Regions from separate parts of the Streptomyces sp. NPDC033178 genome, predicted to be linked through region 2. Evidence: riboswitches for the same ligand, from Rfam matches in the RefSeq annotation. Region 2 holds a riboswitch; each other region holds the start of a gene.
The links. A riboswitch is a leader RNA that binds a small molecule or an ion and turns the genes downstream of it on or off. The one in region 2 is predicted to bind S-adenosylmethionine.
Positions count from the first base shown of each region.

Region 1 (5,402 bases), on a different contig from region 2:
GGTGTTCCTCGCGCTCGCCAAGGTGCTGGCCGACCGGAAGCGACTGGTCGTGATGCTGGCGCTGCTCTTTCCGACCGTGATCCTCCTGTCGGCGGTGGCGACCCTGATCGGTGCCGGTGCGCATCTGATCACGGTGTCGGTGCTGTGGGAGACGACCGGGGACCGTATCGACTTCACACAGTGGCTGCTGCTCGGGCTGCCGTTGGCCGTGGCGTCCTCCCATCTGGCCGCGGAAACCGTGCTGTTGACGACGACGCGGCGCGCGGACCGCCGAACTCCCGTACGGATCACGGCCGATGACATCCAGCAGCACAGCGAGCAGCCCGTCACCGGCCCCTGGTCGCCCGCCGAGTCGCGCTGCGCGCTGCTGCTCGCCACGGTGGTCGCGCTGTGGTGCAGCGAGCCCCTCCACCAGGTGTCCCCCGCGGTCGTCGCCCTGATCGGCGCGGTCGTCGCGGCCTCGCCCGCTCTCGGAACCGTGGGCCTGAAGGACGCTCTGAAGACGGTCCCCTGGTCGCTGCTCCTCTTCATGGCCGCGACGATGGCGATGGGTGTCGCGCTCGCGGATTCGGGGGCGGCGGGATGGCTGGTGTCCGGGCTGCCGGGGGACGTGGCCCCGTGGCTGTTCCTCGCGCTCGTCGTCGCGGTGAGCACGGCCGCGCATCTGGTCCTGCAGTCCCGTTCGGCCCGGTCCTCCGTCCTCGTACCGCTGGTGGTCGCGGCCGCCGTGGGCGCGGGAGTCAACCCGGTCGCGGCCGCGCTGGCGTCCACCGCCGCGGCGGGCTTCTGCCACACGCTCCCGGCGTCGGCCAAGCCGGTCACGCTCTTCGCCGAGATACCCGGCACACCGACGTACACCCCGCGCGATCTGCTGCGCCTGTCCGCGGTCCTGGCCCCGCTGACGGCCGCGCTCGTCCTGCTCTTCGCCCACACCGTGTGGCCGCTGCTCGGCATACCGGTCCTCAAGCCCTGAAGCCCGCAAGCCCGCAAGCCCGCAAGCCGTGAAGTCCTCAAGGAGCCCTCTCATGCTGACCCGTTTCGCCGTCGCCCCCAGTGGCTTCAAGGAGTCCCTGTCCGCACAGGCCGCCGCCGACGCCATCGCGGCGGGCGTACGCCGTGTCGTACCGGACGCCGAGGTCGACCTGATCCCGCTGGTGGACGGCGGCGAGGGGACTGCCCGGGCCCTCGCCTCGGCGACCGGGGGCCGACTGGTCGCCCTGCCCGCCACCGGCCCGCTCGGCGAGCCCGTGGGCACCCACTTCGCGCTGCTCGGCGCTGGATCCGGTGTCGGATCCGGCTCCGGCTCCGACCTCGGCTCCGCCGACACGGCCGTCGTGGAGATGGCGGCGGTGGCCGGCCTCTCCCTCGTCCCGCACAGCCTGCGCGACCCGGGCGCCACCACCACGTACGGCGTCGGCGAGCTGATCCGCGCCGCCCTCGACACGGGCGTACGCCGCATCCTCGTCGGCTGCGGCGACTCGGGTACGTCGGACGGGGGCGCCGGAGCCCTGCAGGCGCTCGGCGCCCGCCTGCTCGACGAGGACGGCTTCGAACTCCCCCACGGGGGCCGTGAGTTGACCCGCCTGCACCACATCGACCCGAAGGGTCTCGACCCCCGTCTGGCCCACACGGAACTGCTGGTCGCCTGCAACCCGTACAACGTGCTCTGCGGTGAGCGCGGCGTCGCCCGGGTCTTCGGTCCGCAGAAGGGCGCGACCCCCGCGCAGGTCGAGGAGCTGTCCGCGGGCCTGGAGAACTGGGCGTACGTCCTCACCCGGGACCTCCCGGTCACCTGTGACCTGTACGGCGGCCCCGGTACGGGTGCCTCCGGCGGCCTGGGCGCGGGCCTCGCCGCTCTCGGCGCCCGTCTCCTCCCCCGCTTCGAGGTGCTCCTCGACCACCTCGACCTGGACGCCCGCCTCGCCCGCGCCGACCTGGTCCTCACCGCGGAGGGTGCCCTGGACCACCAGACACCGCGTGGCAAGGTCCCGGCCGAGGTGGCCCGCCGCGCCAAACTGAACGGACGCCCGGTCCTCGCCCTGGCGGGCACCCTCGGCGAGGGCGCCCACACGGTCCCGGGCGTGGACGCCTTCACCGGCATCCTGCCCGCCCCGATGGCCCTGGCCGAGGCCCTCGTACGAGCCTCCGAACTCCTCACCGACGCGACCGAGCGAGCGCTGCGGATGATCCTGCTGGGGGCGGGGCTGCCACGAGGGGCGGGCGTGTGAGCGCAGCCCCGGCGGGGGGCGGCGGACACTCGGGGAGCCACCAGCCGGTCAGACCGGGGTCAGACCGGGGTCACACCGCCGGGACGCAACGCCCTTCCACCGTGCGGTAGTTCCACTTCGCGCCGTCGCTCACGAGTTCCTTGACGGCACGGACGAACCGCTTGACGTGCTCGTCGGGCGTGCCCGCCCCGAAGCTCACGCGGATCGCGTTGAGCGACTTCTCGCCGGGCGCCGCCTCGGGGGCACCGCACTCGCCCTGGGTCTGCGGGTCGCTGCCGAGGAGGGTGCGTACGAGCGGGTGCGCGCAGAACAGACCGTCCCGCACTCCGATGCCGTACTCGGCGGAGAGCGCGGCGGCGAAGTGCGAGCTGTTCCAGCCCTCGACGACGAAGGAGATGACACCGACGCGGGGCGCGTCGTCGCCGAAGAGCGAGAGGACACGCACCTCGGGCACCTCGGCGAGACCGGTCCTGACGGTGTCGATCAGGTGCTGCTCCCGGGCGACCAGCGTGTCGAAGCCGGCCTCGGTGAGGGCCTTGCAGGCGGAGGCGATGGAGTAGGCACCGATGACGTTGGGCGACCCGGCCTCGTGCCGTGCGGCGCTCTCGTGCCACTCGACGTCGACGCCGCCGTCCACCCGCCGTGAGACCTTCCGCGAGGCACCCCCGCCCGCGAGGTACGGCTCGGCCTCGGTCAGCCAGTCGGCGCGTCCGGCGAGGACACCCGACCCGAAGGGCGCGTACAGCTTGTGACCGGAGAAGGCGACCCAGTCGACGTCCAACTCCCGTACGGACACGGGGTGGTGGGGCGCGAGCTGGGCGGCGTCGAGCACGATCCGGGCGCCGTTCGTGTGGGCGGCGGCGGCCAGTTCCCGTACGGGCCACAGCTCGCCGGTGACGTTCGAGGCGCCCGTGACGCACACGAGCGCCGGACCGTGGGGGTCCCGCTCGGCGAGCGCCCGCTCCAGCGTGGCGACGGCCTCGCCCGGGGTGCGCGGGGCGTTGAGGTAGGTGACGCGGGCGTTCCGCCACGGGAGCAGGGACGCGTGGTGCTCGGTCTCGAAGACGAAGACCTGGCAGTCGGCGGGCAGGGCGGCGGCGAGGAGGTTGAGCGAGTCGGTGGTGGACCGGGTGAAGACGACCTGGTCGCCGTCGCGGCAGTCGAGGAACTCCTCGACGGTCCTGCGGGCGTTCTCGAACAGGTCGGTGGACAGCTGGGAGAGGTACCCGGCCCCGCGGTGCACGCTCCCGTAGTACGGGGCGTACGCGGCCACGTCGTCCCACACCCGCTGGAGGGCCGGGGCGCTGGCGGCGTAGTCGAGCGCGGCGTAGGTGACCTCGCCGCCGGTGACCAGCGGGACGGTGACGTCTCGCCCCAGCACGGGCAGCGACGCGGAGGTGTCACGGCACACGGGCTCGTCGGCGGCAGCGACAGCGGCAGTGGAGACAGCGGTGGAAACAGACATGGCGAACTCCTGTGAGGCAGGCGGGAACACCACGCGAGCGGGTAGGGCTCAAGCGCGGGTGAGGTGAAAAGGGGGGTGCGGAGGCGGGGCTCTACGCCCTATCGCATTCGCTTGCTCACAGAAGGCTCCCTCGGACGACCAGGACCCCTGGTGATGCGAGGGGTCCGCGCTTGCCGTAGACCTCACTGCCTACGGCCTGGTCTTCACCCGGGGCACCCCGCCACGGACGGAGGGTTGCCGGACAGCCGGCCGGGGCCTGATGGCTGTCGCTCATGACCTGCCTGCATCTTGCCACACGATCTTCCCGACGCAACCCCGCCGTCCGGATGCCGGAACGGCCGGGGAGCGACGGGGCCTTTTCGCCCCCGCCGCCCCTACCCATTCCCGTCCCTTTTCGGGGGCCAGCCCCCGAACCCCCGCTCCTCAAACGCCGGAGGGGCTGAATACTTCGCAGCCCGGGCCGACACCATCAGCCCGTCCGGCGTTTGAGGACGAGCGCGTTCAGCGCGATACGGGGGTCTGGGGGCGGAGCCCCCAGGGGACGGGACGGGAAGGGGCGGCGGGGGCGAAGAAAAAGGCCGGCCCAGCGGCTACGCGTTGGTCGCCGCCACCCACCGCTCCAGCGTCGCCTTCGCCGCCCCGGAGTCGATCGCGGCCGCCGCCTTCACCATCCCCGCCCGGAGCTGGTCCGCGAGCGGCCCGTCCCCCGGCGACAGAGCCACCAGCGCCGCCGCGGAGTTCAGCAGCACGGCGTCACGAACGGGCCCGGTCTCCCCGTTGAGCAGCCGCCGGGCCACATCCGCGTTGTACGAGGCGTCGGCCCCGCGCAGCGCCTCCACGGGCACCAGCTCGATCCCCACGTCACGCGGATCGAACGACTCCTCGCGCACCTTCCCGTCCCGTACGATCCACACCCGCGACGTAGCGGTCGTCGTCAGCTCGTCCAGCCCGTCGTCACCGCGGAAGACGAGCGAGGAGTTGCCGCGCTCGGCGAAGACACCGGCCATGATCGGCGCCATCCGGGGATCGGCGCACCCGACGGCCTGCGCCCTCACCTTCGCCGGATTGGTCAGCGGACCCAGCGCGTTGAAGACCGTACGGATCCCCAGCTGCCCGCGCGCGGCGCCCGCGTAGCGCATCGCGGGGTGGAACTTCGCCGCGAAGCAGAAGGTGATCCCGGCCGTCTCGGCGACCTGGGCCACCCGATGTGTCGGCAGCTCCAGATTGACCCCGAGCTTCTCCAGCACGTCGGACGCCCCGGAGGCCGAGGAGGCCGCCCGGTTGCCGTGCTTGACGACCTTGGCACCCGTACCGGCGATGACGATCGCCGACATGGTGGAGATGTTGACGGTCTTCGCCCCGTCGCCGCCCGTACCGACGATGTCGACGGTCTCCCCCGGCACCTCGATCACGTTCGCGTGCTCGTACATCGCCCGGACGAACCCGACGATCTCCTCGACGGTCTCGCCCTTGGCCCGCAGCGCCACCACGAACCCGGCGATCTGCGCGTCGGTCGCCTCGCCCCGCATGATCAGGTCCATCGCCCAGGCGGTGTCGGCGGCGCTCAGGTCGCGTCCGTCCAGCAGGCCGTTCAGCAGGGCGGGCCAGGAACGGACCGCCGCGGTGTCGCCTCCTGCGGGGGTCACAGCGCTCATATGCCGCTCCTGGGTCGTCCGTCCCGCGATGGGGACGCCTGTGGGATGTGGAGT
Region 1 is NZ_JBVIPT010000005.1:7,884-13,285, reverse strand. It holds gene ACZ5VQ_RS13635 (SLC13 family permease) at 1-973, shown strand, start outside; gene ACZ5VQ_RS13630 (glycerate kinase family protein) at 1,026-2,228, shown strand; gene ACZ5VQ_RS13625 (aminotransferase class V-fold PLP-dependent enzyme) at 2,299-3,693, opposite strand; SAM riboswitch class IV at 3,855-3,971, opposite strand; gene trpD (anthranilate phosphoribosyltransferase) at 4,284-5,348, opposite strand.
Region 1: it holds a riboswitch for S-adenosylmethionine, as region 2 does, so the genes downstream of both, ACZ5VQ_RS13625 (aminotransferase class V-fold PLP-dependent enzyme) here and thrC (threonine synthase) in region 2, are expected to answer to the same signal.

Region 2 (5,402 bases):
CATGGACAAGGGCGTCGCCCTCGGCGAGTACGTACGCGACGCCGGCGCCGAGTCGGTCATGTACTGCGGCGACGACCTCGGCGACCTCCCCGCCTTCGCCGCCGTCGACAAACTCCGCTCCGACGGCGTCCACGGCCTCCTGGTCTGCAGCGGCAGCAACGAGGTCACGGAACTGTCCGACCGCGCGGACCTGGTGGTGGACGGCCCGCAGGGAGTAGTACGCCTACTGGCTGCACTGGCGACGAAGCTGGGCTGAACCCGTGCCCCTCCAGGGCCGCGGGGAACTGCGCGATCTTTTGGCTTCTGGGCCTAACCCGCGGAGCGCAGCGCGTGCAGCTGGTCCAGGAACCACTGTGCCGGAGGCAGAGCGGTGGCAGCCGCGGCCAACCGCTTTGTCCTCTCGGCCCGTTCCCCCGCCGGCATCGTCAACGCCTCGTGCAACGCCCGGGCCGTGCCCGAAACGTCATACGGATTCACCACGACCGCGTCCTCGCCCAACTCCTCGTACGCCCCTGCCTCCCGCGAGAGCACCAGCACGCACCCGTCGTCCGACACGACCGGCACCTCCTTGGCGACGAGGTTCATGCCGTCCCGGATGGGGTTGACGAGGGCCACGTCCGCCAGCCGGTAGGAGGCCAGTGAACGTGCGAAGTCGTCCTTGAGGTTCAGCAGGACGGGGGTCCAACCGGGCGTCCCGTACTGGGAGTTGATCTCGTCCGCGACCCGCTGCACCTCGGCCGTGTAGTCGCGGTAGACCGCCAGGTCCTGCCGCGACGGGTACGCGAACGCCACGTGCACCACCCGCTCGCGCCACTCCGGGCGCTCCTCCAGCAGCTCCCGGAACGCCAGCAGCCCGCGCACGATGTTCTTGGACAGCTCGGTCCGGTCCACCCGCACGATCGCCTTACGGGCGCTGCCGTCGGGGGCCGTGCCGATCTGCTCGCGCAGTACCGCCAGCCGCTCGTCCACGTCCGGCCGGTGCGAGCGCTCGCGCAGGAAGTCCGCGTCCGCCCCGAGACCGTGCACCCCGATCCGCGTACCGGAGGGAATCCCGGGACCCAGGACGGCGTGACAGCAGTCCGTGAACGCGTCCGCCCACCGCTGGGTGAGGAACGCGGCCCGGTCCGCTCCGAGGATCCCGCCGAGCACCTTCGCCGCGATGTCGTCCGGCAGCAGCCGGAAGTACTCCGGCGGCGCCCAAGGCGTGTGCGAGAAGTGCCCGATCCGCAGGTCGGGGCGGAGCTCGCGGAGCATCCGCGGGACGAGGGTCAGGTGGTAGTCCTGCACGAGGACGGCCGCGCCCTCCGCCGCCTCCTCGGCCAGCGCCTCGGCGAAGGCGTGGTTGTACGTCTCGTACGCCGCCCACTGGCGCCGGAACTCCTTGTCGAAGACCGGCTCCAGCGGTGTCTGGTAGAGCAGGTGGTGCACGAACCACAGCGCGGAGTTGGCGATGCCGTTGTACGCGGCCTCGTGGGTGGCGGCGTCGATGTCCAGCATCCGTACGCCGTCCTCGCCCACCCCTCGTCGTACGGCCTCGCGGTCGCCGTCGCCGAGGGCCGAGCACACCCACAGGGCGCCCGCGTCCGGGCCGATCGCGGAGAGGCCGGAGACGAGGCCGCCTCCGCCGCGCTTGGCGGTGAGCGCCCCGGTCTCGTCCAGGGTGTACGAGACCGGGCCGCGGTTGGAGGCGACCAGGATGTTGTGGGTGGCGCGGGTGGAGACCATGCCTCGAAATCTAGCCCTTGGTGTAAACGCTCAAACGTTCCCCTCGCCGTGGAGGCGGGGTTGTCGGTTGGCTGCGGGCCGGTGGGGGCTGGTCGCGCCCCGCGGCGGAGCCGCAAATGTCACGGCCCCGCGCCCCTTCAAGGGGCGCGGGGAACTGCGCAATCTTTTGGCTTTAGGGGCGCGGCGCCGCAGACAACAACGGCGCACCCCGCGGAGCGCTACGCCGCCTTGCGTTCCACGTACTCCTCGATCTCCGCCATCGGCGGCCTCTCCTCCATGTCCACCGAGTACGTGCGGGGCTCGAAGCCGTGCTCGCCTCGTTCGAACTGGGTCAGGGAGGGGCGGATCATGTGGCCGCGGGCCAGGCGGAGCTGGGCGGTGCGGTAGATCGCGGCGGACATGCGGCCCAGGGCCTGGCCGTCCTGGTGGCGGTGCTTGCGGACGCCGACGTCGACCTGGGCCAGGGCGTCCAGACCCACCAGGTGCAGCGCGTCGACCAGCATGCCCAGCTCGACGCCGTACCCGACGGGGAACGGGAGCTGTTCGAGGAGGGAGCGGCGGGCCGCGTACTCCCCGCCCAGCGGCTGGACGAAGCCGGCCAGCTGCGGCCAGTGCATGTTCAGGAGCGGGCGGGCCATGAGTTCGGTGACCCGACCCCCCTGACCTGCGGCGGAGCCCAGCGGGCGGTCGTACATCGCCTTGACGAGATCCACGCCCGGTTCGGTGAGGAGCGGGCCGACGATCCCGGAGACGAAGTCCGCCGAGAACTCCTTCAGGTCCGCGTCGACGAAGGCCACGATGTCTCCGCGGGTGACGAGGAGCGAGCGCCACAGCACCTCGCCCTTGCCGGGGACGGCCGGCAGCCGGGGCAGGATCTCGTCCCGGTGCACGACACGGGCGCCCGCGTCGGCGGCGACCTCGGAGGTGCGGTCCGTCGAACCCGAGTCGATCACCACGATCTCGTCGACGAGCGGCACCTTCCTGGTCATCAGCTCACGGCGGATGATCGCGACGATCTCGCCGACGGTCTCCTCCTCGTTGAGCGCGGGCAGTACGACACTCACCGTGGAGCCGGTGGCACGCTTCGCGGCGATGAGTTGCTTGAGCGGGCGGTCCTCGACGGACCAGGAGCGCGTGCTCAGCCAGCGCTCGACGTCTTCCAGCACGTGCGGCTCTCCCTTGCGTTCATTGGGATGCGTGTGCCCGCCGCGGCCTGCAGTGTGGGTTGTGTCACTGTCATCTCGCGGTTCGGACGGCTCTCTCCACCATCCAGGCCTTCGGTTACAGTCTTGAACAACGCTGATGACCATCGCATGTCGGGGGTCGTTGCGTGCACAACCAAAACCAGAGCCAGAACCACAACTGAATACCGCTCATCCAGAGGGGCAGAGGGATACGGCCCGTTGAAGCCCCGGCAACCCTCCAGCCGGTCTCGGCCTGATCATCGTCGATCAGCGCAGCGAGGCTCCCGGCTAGGGAAGGTGCCAAATCCGTCTCACGGCGAAGTGCGTCGTGAGGAAGATGAGGAGAAAGGGCCTCGCCTCCATGGCTGCGCAGACAGTTGCAAGCACCACGAACTCCACCACCGCCGCGAACTCCGTCGACCTCGGCCCGGCCGCCGCGCTTTCCTGCCGGGAATGCGGCCACCGCGTCCCGCTCGGTCCGGTCTTCGCCTGCGAGGAGTGTTTCGGCCCGCTGGAGATCGCGTACGACTTCTCGGCCTATGACACCGAGGAGCTCCGCAAGCGGATCGAAGCGGGCCCCGCGAACATCTGGCGTTACGCGCCGCTGCTGCCCGTCCCCGCGGACGTGGCCGACAAGCCGAACATCAACCCCGGCTGGACCAAGCTCGTCCAGGCCGACAACCTCGCGCGCGAGCTGGGTGTCGACGCCGGCAAGCTCTTCGTGAAGGACGACTCCGGCAACCCGACGCACTCCTTCAAGGACCGCGTCGTCGCCCAGGCCATCGAGGCCGCGCGTGCCTTCAACTTCACCACCCTCTCCTGCTCCTCCACCGGCAACCTCGCCGGCGCGGTGGGCGCCGCCGCCGCGCGCGCCGGCTTCAGGTCCTGCGTGTTCATCCCGCACGACCTGGAGCAGGGCAAGGTCGTCATGGCCGCGGTCTACGGCGGCGAGCTCGTCGGCATCGAGGGCAACTACGACGACGTGAACCGCTTCTGCTCCGAGCTGATCGGCGACCCGGCCGGCGAGGGCTGGGGCTTCGTCAACGTCAACCTGCGGCCGTACTACGCGGAGGGCTCCAAGACCCTCGCGTACGAGATCTGTGAGCAGCTCGGCTGGCAGCTGCCCGACCAGCTGGTCGTCCCGATCGCCTCCGGCTCGCAGCTCACGAAGATCGACAAGGGTCTGCAGGAGCTGATCAAGCTCGGGCTCGTCGAGGACAAGCCGTACAAGATCTTCGGTGCGCAGGCCGAGGGCTGCTCGCCGGTGTCCGTGGCGTACAAGGCCGGGCACGATGTCGTACGGCCGCAGAAGCCGAACACGATCGCGAAGTCGCTCGCGATCGGAAACCCGGCGGACGGTCCTTACGTTCTCGATATCGCCCGGCGTACGGGTGGGGCCGTGGAGGACGTGAACGACGAGCAGGTGGTCGACGCGATCAAGTTGCTGGCGCGGACCGAGGGGATCTTTGCGGAGACCGCCGGTGGTGTGACGGTGGGGGTGGCGAAGAAGCTGATCGAGAACGGTCTGCTGGATCCGAGTCTGACCACGGTTGTCCTCAATACCGGTGATGGTCTGAAGACCCTGGACGCGGTTGCTTCCGACACGGGGCTGACCGCGACGATCCGGCCGAACCTGGATTCCTTCCGTGAGGCTGGGCTCGGTTAGTCGTTGTTCCTTCGCTGCGGGTGCGTGGGGGCTGGTCGCGCCCCGCGGCGGAGCCGCAAATGTCACTGCCCCGCGCCCCTGAAAGCCAAAGACTGCGCAGTTCCCCGCGCCCCTGAAGGGGCCACCCACTCCGACGGAGGTCCAACCCCATGAGCGTCAACGTTCGTATCCCCACCATCCTGCGCACCTACACGGGCGGCAAGGCCGAGGTTTCTGCTGAGGGTGGGACTCTTGGTGAGGTCATCTCCGATCTGGAGAAGAACCACACCGGGATCGCCGCCCGGGTCCTGGACGACCAGGGGCAGTTGCGCCGGTTCGTCAACGTGTACGTGAACGACGACGACGTCCGCTTCGAGCAGGGCCTGGAGACGGCGACGCCGGACGGTGCCGGGGTGTCGATCATTCCCGCGGTCGCCGGCGGCTGACCGTCGGGCGCCGCGCCGAGGGCTGATCATTACCTTCGGTAACGGACGTCACCGAGAGTTCATCGAATTGCCCCCTCCGTGAGAGAAGCGGAAGGGGCAATTCTGTATGGTTGAGCGCGGTACAGTTGGGGAACCTGCTTCGATCCGCACGCCGGGCGCATTGAGATCCCGCCCGAAGCCCGACAAGAAGTAGCCAAAGTGCCCCGCCTTTTTGAGCCTTTTATGGCATTCATGGGGCCCGACTTGCCCTGAATCTTCGTGAATTCTTCACATATTCCCGATCGGTCGTGCCCGGAATTCTCGTCGGATTGACCTGTTGCAGACGGCAGTTGGACGGATACATTCAGCCGCGGTCGACGCGTTCCGGCGCACACCCCCAACCGTTGGGGGGTGAGGTCTGAC
Region 2 is NZ_JBVIPT010000007.1:166,099-171,500, forward strand. It holds gene otsB (trehalose-phosphatase) at 1-256, shown strand, start outside; gene ACZ5VQ_RS19285 (alpha,alpha-trehalose-phosphate synthase (UDP-forming)) at 310-1,725, opposite strand; gene ACZ5VQ_RS19290 (glucosyl-3-phosphoglycerate synthase) at 1,944-2,891, opposite strand; SAM riboswitch class I at 3,096-3,253, shown strand; gene thrC (threonine synthase) at 3,271-4,575, shown strand; gene ACZ5VQ_RS19300 (MoaD/ThiS family protein) at 4,725-5,000, shown strand.

Region 3 (5,402 bases), on a different contig from region 2:
CCTGCTCCTGACACTCGGCGGCGGCCTCCGAACGGCCCAGCCGCAGAAGGGCGTTGCCGAGGTGGGAGAGGGTGCGGGCGCGACCGATCCGGTCACCGGTCAGATCGTGCAGGGCGAGGGCCTGCCGTTGGTGGTCGGCCGCCTGTTCGTACTCGCCGAGCCGCAGACGGACATTGCCGAGATTGGTGAGGGTGCGTGCCTGGCCCACCTGGTCGCCGGTCTCCCGGTAGAGCGCGAGGGCCTGTTGATGGTCGTGCGCGGCGTCGCGGAGACTGCCCAGCCGCCAGTGGACGTTGCCGAGGTTGGACAGGGTTCTGGCCCGCCCCGCGAGGTCGCCCGTCCGGCGGTGCAGTTCGAGGGCGCGTACGAGGTGGTCCTCGGCCGATCCCGGGTCGGCGAGCCGCCAGTGCACGACCCCGAGATTGGTCAGCGCGTGGGCCTGCCCGCCCAGGTCACCGATCGTCTCGGCGGCCCGCAGGGCGTGGCGGTGGATCTCCAGCGCCTCGGTGTGGTGACCGGAGTCGAGGTGGCGGAACAGCAGAGCGGCCAGTCGGACGGCGTGCCGGGGACTGCCGCGGTCCGCGGCCACCGCGCAGACGGCGGCCAGCGTCGGCCGCTCGGCGTCCAGCCAGGCCCGTGCCGCCGCCGCGTTGCCGACGACGGGCGAGACATGGACGGAGGGTGCGACGGCGGGCCTGTGGTGCCGCTCGGCCGGGTAGAGCGTGTCCATGGCCGCCGCGGCCGTGCCCAGATAGTGGTCGAAGAGACGGACCAGCGCGGCCTGCCGGTCGGCCTCGGAGTCATGCGTACGGGTCAGGCGAAACGCGTAGGCACGCAGCAGGTCGTGCGTGCCGAACCGGCCCGGCCGGGCGGGCTGAAGGAGGTGGGCACGGGCCAGCGACGCCAGGGTCCCGGCGGCGTGTGCGGGGCTCTCACCGGCGTCCGCGGGCTCGTCGGCCGGTACGACCTCCGACGCGCGGGCCGGCGTCCGGCCCGGCAAGTGGTCCGACGCGTGCTCCGGCGTGTGGCGTGGCGCGCTGCCCGGCACCTCGCCCGACCGGGTGCCCGGCACGTGTCCGGGTCTCTCGGCCTGCGCGGCGCCCGGCACATGGGCATGCCCCTCGCCCGGCACGCGGACCGGTGCTTCGCCGATCAGCGCCGCGACCGCATGGGCGTCCGCGTCAGGTCCCGGGTGCAGGCTCAGCAGGCGGAAGGTGCGGGCGGCCGGGGCGGGGAGTCGCTCGTAGGACCAGGAGAACACCGCCTCCACCGCCGCACGCCGGTCGCCACCCGCGTCCAGGAGATCGAGCCGCCGCTGCTGGTCGGCCAGCTCCGCCACCAGGTCCGCCAGCCGTGACGACGGGTGGGCGACGGCGAGTTCGGCCGCGACCCGGAGGGCCAGCGGGAGACGTGCGCACTGTTCGGCCAGGGCGGCGGCCGGCCCCGGCTCGGTGTCGACACGCGCCCCGACGAGCGTGCGCAGCAGGGCGACCGCGTCGGACGGCGGAAGCGGGCCCAGACCGATACGGCGGGCGCCGTGCAGGGCCACCAGTCCCGCGAGGCTGTCCCGGCTGGTGACCACGACCGAACAGGCCGGCGAGCCGGGAAGCAGCGGGCGGACCTGTTCCTCGGACAGGGCGTTGTCGAGGACCAACAGCATCCGCCGGTCGGCCAGTTCGGTCCGGAACCGGCTCGCGCGGTCGTCGACGTCGAGCGGGATCGCGTCACCGGGAACCCCGAGGACGCTGAGGAACCGAGTGAGGGCGTCGCCGGGAGGCATGGGGCGCTCAGGGTCGTAGCCGCGCAGGTTGACGTAGAGCTGGCCGTCGGGGAAGCGGTGCCGTGTGCGGTGCGCCCAGTGCACGGCCAGTGCGGTCTTCCCCACTCCGGCAGTGCCGGAGACGACCGAGACGGCCCCGGCCGTCGGGCTGTCCGCCGCGGCGGCCAACAGCCTGTCGAGTGCGGACAGTTCCGGGTCACGGCCCGCGAAGTCGGGTACGTCCGCCGGGAGTTGTGCGGGTAATCGGTGCGCCGAAGGCGGATACGGGGGCACGTGGGCGGGCACCTGAGCGGGCAACTCGGCGGCGCCTGCCGTGCCATGGCCGTCGGCGGGAGCGTGCCCGGCGCCGGGAGTCGAAGGCCGGGGGCGGCGGCGCAGCAGGGCGGCATACGCCTCGGCCAGCGCGGGGCCGGGGTCGACGCCGAGCTCGTCGGCCAGCCGACGGCGGCTCCGCCGGTAGACGGCGACCGCCTGGTCGCGCCGCCCGACAGCCTCGTACGCCCGGATGAGCCGGGCCTGGGCATCCTCGTCCAGCGGCTGCGCGACCGCGGTCTCCTCCAGGACGGGCAACGCGTCGGCGGTCCTGCCCGCCGCGATCATGGCCTCGCCGTACTGGGCGACCGCACCACGACGTTCCTCCGCCAGCGCGACGACCACCGGGTGGGCGGAGAGGAAGGGCAGGTCCGCGAGGGGCGGTTGCTGCCACAGCCCGAGCGCGTCGGTCAGCAGTGCGGCCGCCCGCTCCTGGCCGCCGCCCCTCCCGTCCCGTCGTACGGTCACCGCCCCGGCGACCAGGTCCCTGAAGCGCAGCAGGTCTATGGCGTCGTACGGGACGCGCAGCGCGTAGCCGTCGCCGAGCCGGGGGAGCACCGCACTGCGGGCGCGTGGTGGCCGGTCCGGTTCCAGCAGGTGGCGCAGGTGCTTGATGTGGGTCTGGACGACGTTCGACGCGGTCGCCGGCGGGCGCTCGCCCCACAGCGCGTCCGCGAGTCCGAAGAACGGCAGTTGCTGTCCACGGGACACGGCGAGCAGGGCCAGTACCGCGCGGCGCTGGGGCGAACCGAGGTCGAGGCGGGTGCCGTCCCGCCATGCGCATACCGGTCCGAGTACCTGAATGCGCATGCGTCCCCCGCCCGCCGTTTTACAATTCCCCCACTATTCCCTTTCTCTATCTCCCTCATCGGCATATCCGGAAGGCGTATTCCGGCCCAGTGCCGCGCAGTTGTCACACCGGTTCGTGGGCCTGCGCCGAGCGCTCAGTGCTCGTCGGCGGAAAGGCCCGGGTGATCGCCGAGGCGTCGTACGTAATCCTCGATGTGGCGGTACGCGGTGAGGGTGCCGGCCGCGTCGAAGTGGTCGAGGTGGGTGAGTGTCACCCAGAGGTCCCTGTCCGTGGTGCTGAGCTCATCGCCCAACACGTAGGGGTGGCAGGCGAGTTGCCGGTCGAGCCGAGCCAGTGCGGACTCACACGCTCCGTCGGCGAGCAGGCCGGCGAGGTCGCGGAGGATGTCGGGCGCGTGGTTGCTGACGACGCGTCCGCTCCAGCGGTCGCACAGCGCGGGCGCGGTGAGCGGGCCGTCGTAGTGGTGCCAGGTCGCCTCGTAGGCGCCGCGCAGTGATGCGAAGGCATCCGGCGTCTCGGCGGGGAGCTTCAGGAGCGTGGTGGTGAGCGAGCCCTTGAGGCCGAGCAGGTCGAGGACGACCGCTACACGCCCCGAGTAGGGACAGGCCTCGGACAGGTACAGCTGATAGCGGTGCGGCGCCGGGTAGAAGCCGCCCGCGAGACCGACGCCGATACGGCCGCGGAAGCGGTGCGGACGGGCGGCCGGACCGGGGACGGCCGTGCCGCCGGCGGCTGTGCCACGGCCGGACGAGTGAGTAGCGGTCGCGCGAGAGGCCGCCGACGTGAAGGTGTCAGTGCTGCTGGAACCGCGGGAAACTGTCTCGGGCATGACTCTCCAGGGGGAACGCGGAGGCCCTGGCCGCCTCGTGGGCGCCAGTGGCGGAACGGAGTGACTGCGCTGCCGTACAGGTCCGGATCGGTCGGACGCGTAGCGGATCAGTAAGCGCTGGAGACACGCGACAAATCGATGTGCAGGCGCCTCGTCAAGCCGTTCCTGGACATTCCCACCGGTCCTGCCGTCGGGGCTCGCGAGACGCGAGACCACGCTTGCCCCGCCGCTCCGGCGGAACCCGGTCGTCACCCGGGGCACCCCGTCGCGGTGGAAGGGTTGCCTGCCAGCGGGCCGGGGCCGATGACCGCACGAACGGGGATTCCCCGCACGACGGGCGCTGGCAATCGTGACCGTCCCCGCCAGTGTTGACGCGGTCCGCGGGACCGTCAAGACGGCGTCTCAGCAACTGGGCATCCGGCCGCCGGACCACCGGACCGGCTTCGCACCTCGTGACGGGAAGCCTCCCGACAGGAACTCCGAACGAGAACTCCCCATGGCAGGAAGAAAAGGCACAGCCGTACTGTTGTGCCCGTTGACGACGATGCGGTGCCCCATCGAGGGCCCGCGAATATGAGGTCGGCCGGACTCCCGTCCGCCGGGCCGGAAGTGCGGAGGTGACGCAGGTGCGAGCCCGAACCGTGTCCCGCCGCGGCGTCCCGAAGGCCGCCCCGCTCCATCGCGTACGCCTCTACTCCCGGCCGCACATCGACCTGCTGCGCGTTGCCGGCGCGCTCTGTTGCTCCTGACCTGTATCCCACGCGGCCGCGCCCTCAGGTGAGGGCCGGCTTCCTCGTACGGTCGATCAGGAAGGCACACCCCTCGTGTCCTCAGCACCTTCTGCCCTGCCCTCTTCAGCCCATCTGCACCTCGCCGTGGCACTCGATGGCGCCGGCTGGCACCCCGCCGCCTGGCGCGAACCGGTGGCCCGGCCCCGGGAACTGTTCACCGCCCAGTACTGGGCCGACCTCGTCGCCGAGGCCGAGCGCGGACTTCTCGACTTCGTGACCTTCGAGGACGGCCTGGGACTGCAGTCCTCGCACTTCATCGAGCCGGACGGGCGGACCGACCAGGTCCGCGGCCGGCTCGACGCCGTTCTCGTCGCCGCCCGTGTCGCCCCGCTGACCCGCCACATAGGCCTGGTGCCGACCGTGGTGGCCACGCACACGGAGCCGTTCCACATCTCCAAGGCCATCGCCACCCTCGACTATGTGAGTTCCGGCCGGGCGGGCCTGCGGGTGCAGTTGACGGCACGACAGAACGAGGCGGCGCACTTCGGCCGCCGTACGCTGCCCCGCCTGGATGCCTACGACAGCCCGGCCACGCGGGATGTGGTGACCGAGCTCTTCGACGAGACGGCCGACTACGTCGAGGTCGTGCGCAGACTCTGGGACAGCTGGGAGGACGACGCCGAGATCCGGGACGTGGCCACCGGCCGCTTCGTCGACCGCGACAAGCTCCACTACATCGACTTCGAGGGCCCGCACTTCAGCGTCAAGGGCCCCTCCATCACCCCGCGTCCGCCCCAGGGCCAGCCCGTCGTCAGCGCACTCGCACACCAGACCGTCCCGTACCGGCTGGTGGCCCGCTCCGCCGACATCGGCTACGTCACCCCGCACGAGACCGACCAGGCCCGCGCGATCGTCGCCGAGATCCGCGCCGAACAGGCC
Region 3 is NZ_JBVIPT010000003.1:88,744-94,145, reverse strand. It holds gene ACZ5VQ_RS07760 (AfsR/SARP family transcriptional regulator) at 1-2,902, opposite strand, end outside; gene ACZ5VQ_RS07755 (glutathione S-transferase C-terminal domain-containing protein) at 3,037-3,732, opposite strand; SAM riboswitch class IV at 3,942-4,087, opposite strand; gene ACZ5VQ_RS07750 (putative leader peptide) at 4,359-4,481, shown strand; gene ACZ5VQ_RS07745 (LLM class flavin-dependent oxidoreductase) at 4,557-5,402, shown strand, end outside.
Region 3: it holds a riboswitch for S-adenosylmethionine, as region 2 does, so the genes downstream of both, ACZ5VQ_RS07755 (glutathione S-transferase C-terminal domain-containing protein) here and thrC (threonine synthase) in region 2, are expected to answer to the same signal.